DNA from 2 places in the Pseudomonas sp. P1_A1 genome. Region 2 is predicted to be linked to the other one. Evidence: riboswitches for the same ligand, from Rfam matches in the RefSeq annotation. Region 2 holds a riboswitch; the other holds the start of a gene.
What was found. A riboswitch is a leader RNA that binds a small molecule or an ion and turns the genes downstream of it on or off. The one in region 2 is predicted to bind cobalamin.
Positions count from the first base shown of each region.

Region 1: it holds a riboswitch for cobalamin, as region 2 does, so the genes downstream of both, cobO (cob(I)yrinic acid a,c-diamide adenosyltransferase) here and AC1D2Q_RS12030 (CbtB domain-containing protein) in region 2, are expected to answer to the same signal.

Region 1 covers NZ_JBFTZE010000010.1:25,325-29,736, forward strand. Annotated here, with positions in the region: gene AC1D2Q_RS16285 (PQQ-dependent sugar dehydrogenase) at 1-1,216, opposite strand, end outside; gene AC1D2Q_RS16290 (hypothetical protein) at 1,285-1,869, opposite strand; cobalamin riboswitch at 2,024-2,258, shown strand; gene cobO (cob(I)yrinic acid a,c-diamide adenosyltransferase) at 2,340-2,951, shown strand; gene AC1D2Q_RS16300 (cobyrinate a,c-diamide synthase) at 2,948-4,273, shown strand; gene bluB (5,6-dimethylbenzimidazole synthase) at 4,270-4,412, shown strand, end outside.
Region 2 covers NZ_JBFTZE010000006.1:313,809-318,220, reverse strand. Annotated here, with positions in the region: gene cobM (precorrin-4 C(11)-methyltransferase) at 1-700, opposite strand, end outside; gene AC1D2Q_RS12040 (cobalamin biosynthesis protein) at 783-1,196, opposite strand; gene AC1D2Q_RS12035 (CbtA family protein) at 1,193-1,897, opposite strand; gene AC1D2Q_RS12030 (CbtB domain-containing protein) at 1,909-2,112, opposite strand; cobalamin riboswitch at 2,235-2,462, opposite strand; cobalamin riboswitch at 2,583-2,797, shown strand; gene cobW (cobalamin biosynthesis protein CobW) at 2,900-3,967, shown strand; gene cobN (cobaltochelatase subunit CobN) at 3,971-4,412, shown strand, end outside.

The DNA.
Region 1 (4,412 bases), on a different contig from region 2:
TGGCTTTTCCCTCGTCGTTGAGGAAGCCGGTAAGCACATCCAGCGGCTGGCCGCTCGGTTTGCCGGCACTGAACGGCACGAAAATCACTTTGTAGCCGCTGTGCGGTTTACGGTTCCACGAGCCATGCTGGCCGATGAATGCCCCTTGGGTGAACGGCGCGGGCAACTTGCTGCCTTCGGCGAACGTCAGGCCCAGCGACGCGGTATGGGGCCCCACCGCGTAGTCTGGAGTAATGGCCTTGGCGACCAGATCAGGGTTTTGTGGCTCGACGCGAACATCGACATGTTGCCCGTAATAGCTGTAAGGCCAGCCATAGAACCCGCCGTCCTTCACTGACGTGATGTAGTCCGGCACCAGGTCGCTGCCGATTTCGTCACGCTCGTTGACTGCGGTCCATAAAGCGCCGCTCTGAGGCTCCCAGGCCAGGCCGTTCGGGTTGCGAATCCCCGAGGCGAAGATTCGATGGTTGCCGGTGGCGCGATCCACTTCCCAGATCGCCGCGCGACCTTCCTCCTGATCCATGCCGTTTTCACCGACGTTGCTGTTCGAACCCACGGTGACGTACAGCTTGCTGCCGTCCTTGCTGGCGATGACGTTTTTGGTCCAATGGTGATTCAGTGTGCCGCCCGGCAAATCGACCACTTTGATCGGCTGCGACTTGATCGCCGTCTCGCTGTTTTCATAGTGGAAACGCAGCAAGCGGTCGGTGTCGGCGACGTACAGGTCTTTGCCGACCAAGGTCATGCCGAAGGGCGAGTTGAGGGTTTCCAGGAACACCGTGCGGGTTTCGGCGACGCCGTCGTGGTCCTTGTCCCGCAGCAGAGTGATGCGATTCGGGCTGGGAACGCCGGCCCCGGCACGGCCCATGACTTTGCCCATGACCCAGCCGCGAATGCCTTTGCCGTCGTCGGGTTTGGGCGGCGAGTTGGTTTCGGCCACCAGCACATCGCCGTTGGGCAATACGTAGAGCCAGCGGGGATGATCGAGGCCTTCGGCAAACGCCGCCACCTGAGTCCCTGGCGCGGCAGTGGGTTTTTTACCTTGAGGCCAGCCGATCGCCGGGGCGATGTTCACCGTCGGGATCAGGGTTTTGTTCGGTTCCGGCAGCTTGGGCGACGGTCCGGTGCCGTCCGAGACTTGCAGGCTGGAGGTTTCACCACAGGCGGCGAGCCCTCCGGCGAGCGCGATGATGAAAACGAGTTGGGGTTTGCGCATTACTGATCTTCCCTATGAATGCATTGACGTAATCATAGAGAAGCGTAGACACCCGATGGTTCAACCAGTCAGCCGCGGGCTTCCTTGAACAGCACGGCGATACCCGGGTGGTAGTTGCCGGCTTCATTGCGCAACTTGCGGTAGGCGTAAGGGAAATACCAGGCCACCGCACAGGTGTGTTCCTTTTGCAGGTCGTCGAGCATGTCCTGGAGTTCTTCCGGGGTGGCGCTGTGCTGGGCTTTTTGTGGAGCGACAAACAGGCAGCCGAGTTTCAGGTCGCTGGCGTAGCTGATGCGCTTCGCGTCGCTGGTGATGTCCGCCAGTGCCTGGGTCAGGTTCAAACTATTGACCCGCGGCCAGCGCTGAGTGGCCTGCAGGTACGCGCGTTCTTCGCTGGTGGCGATAAACAGATCGGCGCGGGCGTTGCGTTCGCCTTCTTCGGTCTGTTTGCGCGTCGGTGTTTGCTGCAGCGTGACCATTTCCGCCATCCAGGCTGCGGCAGAGAGCAGGCCGAGGTTGGCGTTTTCGTCGTACCAGTAAGGCGTATCGTTATCGCCGCGCACGGCGTTGTAGCGGTCGATACAGTCAAACCAGCGTTCCAGCACCGGGCGCAGGAATTCCAGCTTCGGATTGCTGATGATCATGCCTTGCATGTGGCTCACCCTTGTTATTGTGTTATGAGGTTGTGGCTCTTTGATATCACTGCTGGCAGTGTGGCACAAGATTGGCGTCAGATAATTGATCGGCGGCAGTTATTCGCCGGAAGGCGTCCCGTCTTTAATTGACGCTCCACCCCCAACCCTCTAACCTTCGCGGCTTGTTTCAGGTGCTCTGTGGCCTTGGTCGACAGAGTGAAACAGGGAAGCCGGTGAGTGAGTTTCTTCCAGCGAAGAACGATCGCGATCCCGGCGCTGCCCCCGCAACGGTAAATGAGTGAAGACTGCGCCTTGAGCCACTGTGTCGACGATTGACATGGGAAGGCGCGCAGTCGGGCCAAGTGCCGCTCATGAGCCCGGAGACCGGCCTGATCCATTCAGCGGCATCACGGTGGGCGATGCCAGGCTTCTTGCCGTCTATTCTTGTGCCTGCCCGCCGTTATCCAGCCTCAACGGAGAGCTCCCCCATGACTGATACCCCCGATCGTGACGAACGCCATCTGGCGCGCATGCTGCGCAAAAAAGCCGTGATCGACGAACGCATCGCCAACTCGCCGAATGAATGCGGCCTGCTGCTGGTGCTGAGCGGCAACGGCAAAGGCAAGAGCAGTTCGGCGTTCGGCATGCTTGCGCGCTCCATGGGCCACGGCATGCAATGCGGCGTGGTGCAGTTCATCAAGGGGCGCAGCAGCACCGGCGAGGAGTTGTTCTTCCGGCGCTTTCCGGAGCAGGTGCGTTTTCATGTGATGGGCGAGGGCTTCACCTGGGAAACCCAGGACCGCCAGCGTGACATCGCCGCCGCCGAAGCTGCGTGGGCGGTGTCCCGCGAACTGCTGAGCGATCCGTCGATTGGCTTGGTGGTACTCGATGAATTGAACATCGCCCTCAAGCACGGTTACCTCGATCTCGATCAGGTGCTCAGCGACTTGCAGGCCCGTCCACCGATGCAGCATGTGGTGGTCACTGGCCGTGGCGCCAAACCGGAGATGATCGAACTGGCTGACACCGTCACCGAAATGGGCATGATCAAGCACGCCTTCCAGGCCGGGATCAAGGCGCAAAAAGGCGTCGAGTTGTGAGTCAACCACGTCAATGCCCGGCGGTACTGATTGCCGCGCCGGCCTCCGGTCAGGGCAAGACCACCGTCACCGCCGCGCTCGCCCGGTTGCATCGCAATCAGGGGCGCAAGGTGCGCGTGTTCAAATGCGGCCCGGACTTTCTCGACCCGATGATTCTCGAGCGCGCCAGCGGTGCGCCAGTTTATCAACTGGACATGTGGATGGTCGGCGAGCAGGAAAGTCGTCGTCTGTTGTGGGAAGCCGCTGGCGAAGCCGATCTGATCCTCATCGAAGGCGTCATGGGGCTGTTTGACGGTACGCCGTCCAGTGCCGACCTGGCGCGGCATTTTGGTGTGCCGGTGCTCGGCGTGATTGACGGCACCGCGATGGCGCAGACCTTTGGCGCGCTGGCCTTGGGCTTGGCGCGCTATCAGCCGGATTTGCCGTTTGCCGGTGTGTTGGCCAACCGGGTTGGCACCCTGCGTCATGCGCAATTGCTCGAAGGCAGCCTGACAGAAGGCTTGCGTTGGTACGGCGCGTTGTCCCGGGAAACCGGCATCGAATTGCCGAGTCGGCATCTTGGCCTGGTACAGGCCAGTGAGCTGAATGACTTAGATCTGCGCCTCGATGCCGCCGCCGCCTCGCTGGCCAGCAGTTGCGACGTGGCGTTACCACCTGTCGTGGAATTCGCCGCGCCTGAAATGATTGCGGCCGAACCGTTGCTGGCCGGTGTGCGGATTGCTGTGGCTCGGGACGAAGCCTTCGCGTTTACCTACGGCGCGAGCCTGGATCTGCTGCGGGCCATGGGCGCCGAATTGTCTTTCTTCTCGCCGATCCGCGACAGCGGGTTACCAGAGGCAGACAGCCTTTATCTGCCGGGCGGTTACCCTGAATTGCACCATGTGGCGTTGTCACAAAACACGCCAATGCTGACCGCCATCCGCGCTCACCACGCGGCGGGAAAACCGTTGCTGGCCGAGTGTGGCGGCATGTTGTACCTGCTGGACTCGTTGACCGATGTCGAGGGTGCTCGCGCCGAGCTGGTTGGCTTGTTGACCGGTAATGCGGTGATGCAGAAGCGTCTGGCGGCGTTGGCCTTGCAGGCGGTGGAATTGCCCGAAGGTTTGCTGCGCGGGCACACCTATCACCACTCGCTGACCAGCACCGAGCTTGAGCCGATTGCACGTGGCCTGAGCCCCAATGGCGGGCGAGGGGCGGAGGCGGTTTATCGTGAGGGGCGGATGACGGCCTCTTATGTGCACTTTTATTTTCCGTCCAATCCGGCGGCGATTGCTGCGTTGTTGGCGCCCGATCGTGAAGCCGTCATCGCGAGCAGGCCATGACAGAAAACGCCTTTTCCGAAGCCGAACGCGATGCGGTCTACCGAGCCATCGGTGAACGCCGTGACATGCGCCACTTCAGTGGCGGCACAGTCGAGCCCGAGTTACTGAGACGCCTGCTCGAAGCCGCGCACCAGGCGCC
Region 2 (4,412 bases):
CACTGAAGTGATCGCTGCCCAGCACCCGACCCACCAGAATCAGCGCCGTCCGGCGAAAGCCCTTGGCTTGTACCTTCTGCGCAATGTCCGCAAGCGTCCCCACCACCCAATCCTGATCCGGCCAGGTCGCCCGGTGAATCACCGCGATCGGGCAGTCGGCGCCGTAGTGCGGCAGCAATTGGGCAAGGATCTTCTCCAGATGATTGACCCCCAGGTGGATCGCCATGGTCGCCCCGTGTTGCGCCAGGCTACCCAGCTCTTCGCCAGCGGGCATGGCGGTCTTGTCGGCGTAACGGGTCAGAATCACGCTCTGTGACACGTCCGGCAGGGTCAGTTCGGCACCCAAAAGGGCCGCGCAGGCGGCGGTGGCGGTGACACCGGGAATGATTTCGAAAGGGATGTCGAGTTCACGCAAGTAGCGAATCTGCTCGCCGATCGCGCCGTACAGGCTCGGGTCGCCGGAATGCACCCGGGCCACGTCCTGGCCGCTGGCGTGGGCGGTCTTGATCAGCTCGACGATCTGTTCCAGGTGCAGTTCGGCGCTGTTGACCACCTGTTCGGCTCGGTGGCCTTCCAGCACGGCGGCGGGGACCAGGGAGCCGGCATAGATGATGACCGGGCAGCTACGAATCAGCCGCTGGCCTTTGACGGTGATCAGTTCCGGGTCGCCGGGGCCGGCGCCAATGAAGTAGACGGTCATCGTCGTTTCCTGTCAGAAATAGGGCCTGGGCATGCTTCAGATGAAGAATGCTCATGATCGAAGGCGGGGATTATCGGGGATTTTACGCGGCGCTGGCCAATGCCAGGGTGGCCTGGGCGTATTTTTGTCGTGGAATCAGCAACTTTGCCGGTGCCTGGGCCAATTGTTCGGCCAGAGCCAACGCGGCACTCTCCGCCACACCGTAGCAACCGGTGCGTTCAAACGCGATGTCCGAGTGGTGGCTGAGTTGCGGTTCATAACCGGCCAATTGTTCGCTGCTGAAATACATCAACGGCAATGCCAGCTGTTCGGCCAGTTGGATCAGGCCAGGTTCATCGCGCTTGAGGTCGATGCTGGCCAGGGCCTTGATCTCACGAAGCTCGATCTGATGGGCCTGTAACGCCTGATCGAGCAGCGCCCGCAGCGTGCTGACGGGGCAGCCGCGCTGGCAGCCCAGGCCGACCACCAGGGTCGGCACTGTGCCGCTTTCAGTCATGCGCTGTAATGTCCATCGCTTTTGCGGCGGAACAACCAGGCGCTGATCAGGCCCAGGGCCAGCCAGAACGCCACGTTGGTCAGCTGCGAAGCGATCTTGAATTGCGTTTCCAGAGCTTCCGGCGCCAGCATTGAATGGACTTCCGGTTGTGGTGCGCCAATCACATGCGGCACGGCCAGGATCGCCACGCCGAGCGCTTTCATCAGCCAGTGACGGCTGAACACGATCAACGCGATGCCGACGGCCGTGGACGCGGCAGTGCCGATCCACCAGATTTGCCGTTGCGCCAGATCAGCCGCGGCAGTGCCCGGCAGCTCAGGCGGCAGGCCGAGAGTCGGAGCCAGCACGAACGTCGCATAACCGGCCAGGCCCCAGAGCAGGCCCTGAGAGGTTTTGGTCGGTGCGCGCAGGGTGTAAAGACCGGCGAGCATCAGGGCGAAACCGACGGCTACTACCAGGTTGCCGCCGGTAGTGGACAGCACGCGCTGCCAGCCGTCTTCCGGCTCCCAGGCTTGGGCATCGTGGGTGTGAGCGACTGCGCCCGCGGCGTGCTCGTGGACTTCAACAGCGGCCGGCTCGGATTTTTCGTAGGTCTCGGCCTGCAAAATCAGCGGGGCGACCCAGAAGCTTTGCAGCAGGGTCAATAGCAGGGCGGCCAGCAGCCCGGTGAAACCTGCGGTTTGCGCAATACGCTTGATCATCTCGGCAGGACTCAATGGCACGGAAATGCGGAGCTGTGACGGGTATCGTGCGCGGCGTTGTGCACCGCTTCGATGTGCGAGAAACCGGCGAAATACACAAGGCTGGCGCCAAGGATCGACGCACACACGGCGGCGGTCAGGCGTTGAGTCAGGGTCGTGGTGGTGCTGGCGATGCTCTTATCGGTGTTGCTGCCGGTGCTGCTGATGATCGACATGGCGCTTCCCTCTGGTCTGTCAGCGGGCGAATAGAGCGCATGAAAACCTCCGCACGCCAAGGGCTCGCAGAGATTTCGAACAGCGCCCGCCCACCGCGGGTTTGTTATTCAGTGAACGTAAAAGTCACTTTGTGTTGCGGGCCGGTCTCCGGGCTCGCGAGGGGCCGGGCTTGCGCCTGGACCTGCAAGCATCACCTTCCCATGCCGTATGACCGGCACAGTGGATCTGACGCTTCACTCGCTTACCGTTGCGGGGGCAGCACCGGACTGACATGGCTTTAGAGTAAAGCACATGATTCACCGGTTTCCCGTTTCACCCTGTGAAGGGCACCCGTAACAGGGCGTGTAGGAGAGCATGGGCGAGGGCGGGGAGTCAATTGGCAGGGGTTCTCAATTGGAGGCCAAATGCCGATTGGTTCTTTGTAGGGGCGGGTGGCGTGCGCAGTGATTGACCCGCCCCCACACGATGCGTAGCCTTGCGCTTTCGAGGTTCTTCGGCGTCTGCCGAAGCTAAGAAGGGAACGCGGTCGATGCCGCGGCTGCCCCCGCAACTGTGAACGGTGATGTTCGCTGCCACGCCACTGCAAACCCTGTGCAACGGGCTCGCGGGAAGGCGCAGCGAATGCCAGGCTGACCCGCCCGGCACACCGTCAGCCAGGAGACCTGCCTCGACACAGATTCTCACTTTCAACCGGGCGGGGTGATCCGGTGGCGAACTCTTCAGGCACGCGCCCCCGCGTTGCCGGTCGTCGTCCCGTATGCCCGCCACCTTGCCAAAGGGCATCCGATGAAAACACTGGCCAAACTCCCCGTCACCATCGTTACCGGCTTCCTCGGTTCGGGCAAAACCACCTTGCTGCGGCACATGCTCGACAATGCCCAGGGCCGTCGCATTGCGGTGATCGTCAACGAGTTCGGCGAGCTGGGCATCGACGGCGAGATCCTCAAGCAGTGCTCCATCGGCTGCACTGAAGAAGAGGCCAGCGGTCGCGTCTATGAACTGGCCAACGGCTGCCTGTGCTGCACCGTCCAGGAAGAGTTCTTCCCGGTGATGCGCGAACTCGTCGCGCGTCGCGGCGATCTCGACCACATCCTCATCGAAACCTCGGGCCTGGCCCTGCCAAAGCCTTTGGTTCAAGCCTTCCAGTGGCCGGAAATCCGCAGTGCCTGCACCGTTGACGCTGTCATCACCGTGGTCGACAGCCCAGCCGTGGCCGCCGGCACTTTCGCTGCATTCCCGGATCAAGTGGACGCCCAGCGCAAACTCGACCCGAACCTGGACCACGAATCGCCGCTGCACGAACTGTTCGCCGACCAACTGGCCAGCGCCGACCTGGTAATCCTCAACAAGGCTGACCTGATCAGCGCCGCAGACCTGGCCCGCGTGCGCCTGGAAGTCGCCGAAGAGCTGCCGCCAGCGGTGAAAGTCATCGAAGCCAGCAGCGGTCGCTTGCCCCTGGACGTGCTGATCGGCCTCGGTGCCGGTTCCGAAGAACATATCGACAGTCGCCACAGCCATCACGATCATCACCATGAAGGTGAAGACGATCATGATCACGACCATGACGCATTCGACTCGATCTCGATCGAACTGCCGCAAGCCGACGAAAGTCTGCTGATGGACGCGCTGACGCAACTGGTGGTGCAGCACGGCATTCTGCGGGTCAAGGGTTTCGCGGCGGTGCCGAACAAGCCGATGCGCCTGCTGATTCAGGGCGTGGGCACGCGTTTCGACAAGCACTTTGACCGTCAGTGGGGCGCGGATGAAGCACGCACCACCCGTCTGGTGTTGATCGGTCAGGCGCTGGACGCCGTTCAACTCGAAGCGCAATTGCGCGCTGCGCTCAGCGTTTAACCCATGCACCTGCTCAGGACCCAGCCCGGCGGTTTCGTGTCGGATGACAACATTGCCGACCTTGGACAAACCCCCGCCGAGCTGGTGATCCTGTGCAGCGGCGATTCCAGTCTGGCGTTGCTCGCCGAGGCGGCGCAGCAGCTGCCCGACGATTACCCGAGCCTGCGCCTGGCCAACCCAATGCAGGTGCAGAATCACGCCTCGGTCGATCTTTATGTCGACGAAGTGCTGCGCCACGCCAAGGTGATTCTGATCTCGCTGCATGGCGGCATCGCCTATTGGCGTTACGGCATCGAGCGTCTGGTGGAATTGTCCCAGCGCGGTGTGCAGTTGATTCTGGTGCCGGGCGACGATCGTCCGGACCCGGAACTCAGCGATCTGAGCACCGTGATCCCCGAAGACCGCGACCGGCTCTGGCACTTCCTGCGTCAGGGCGGCATGGCCA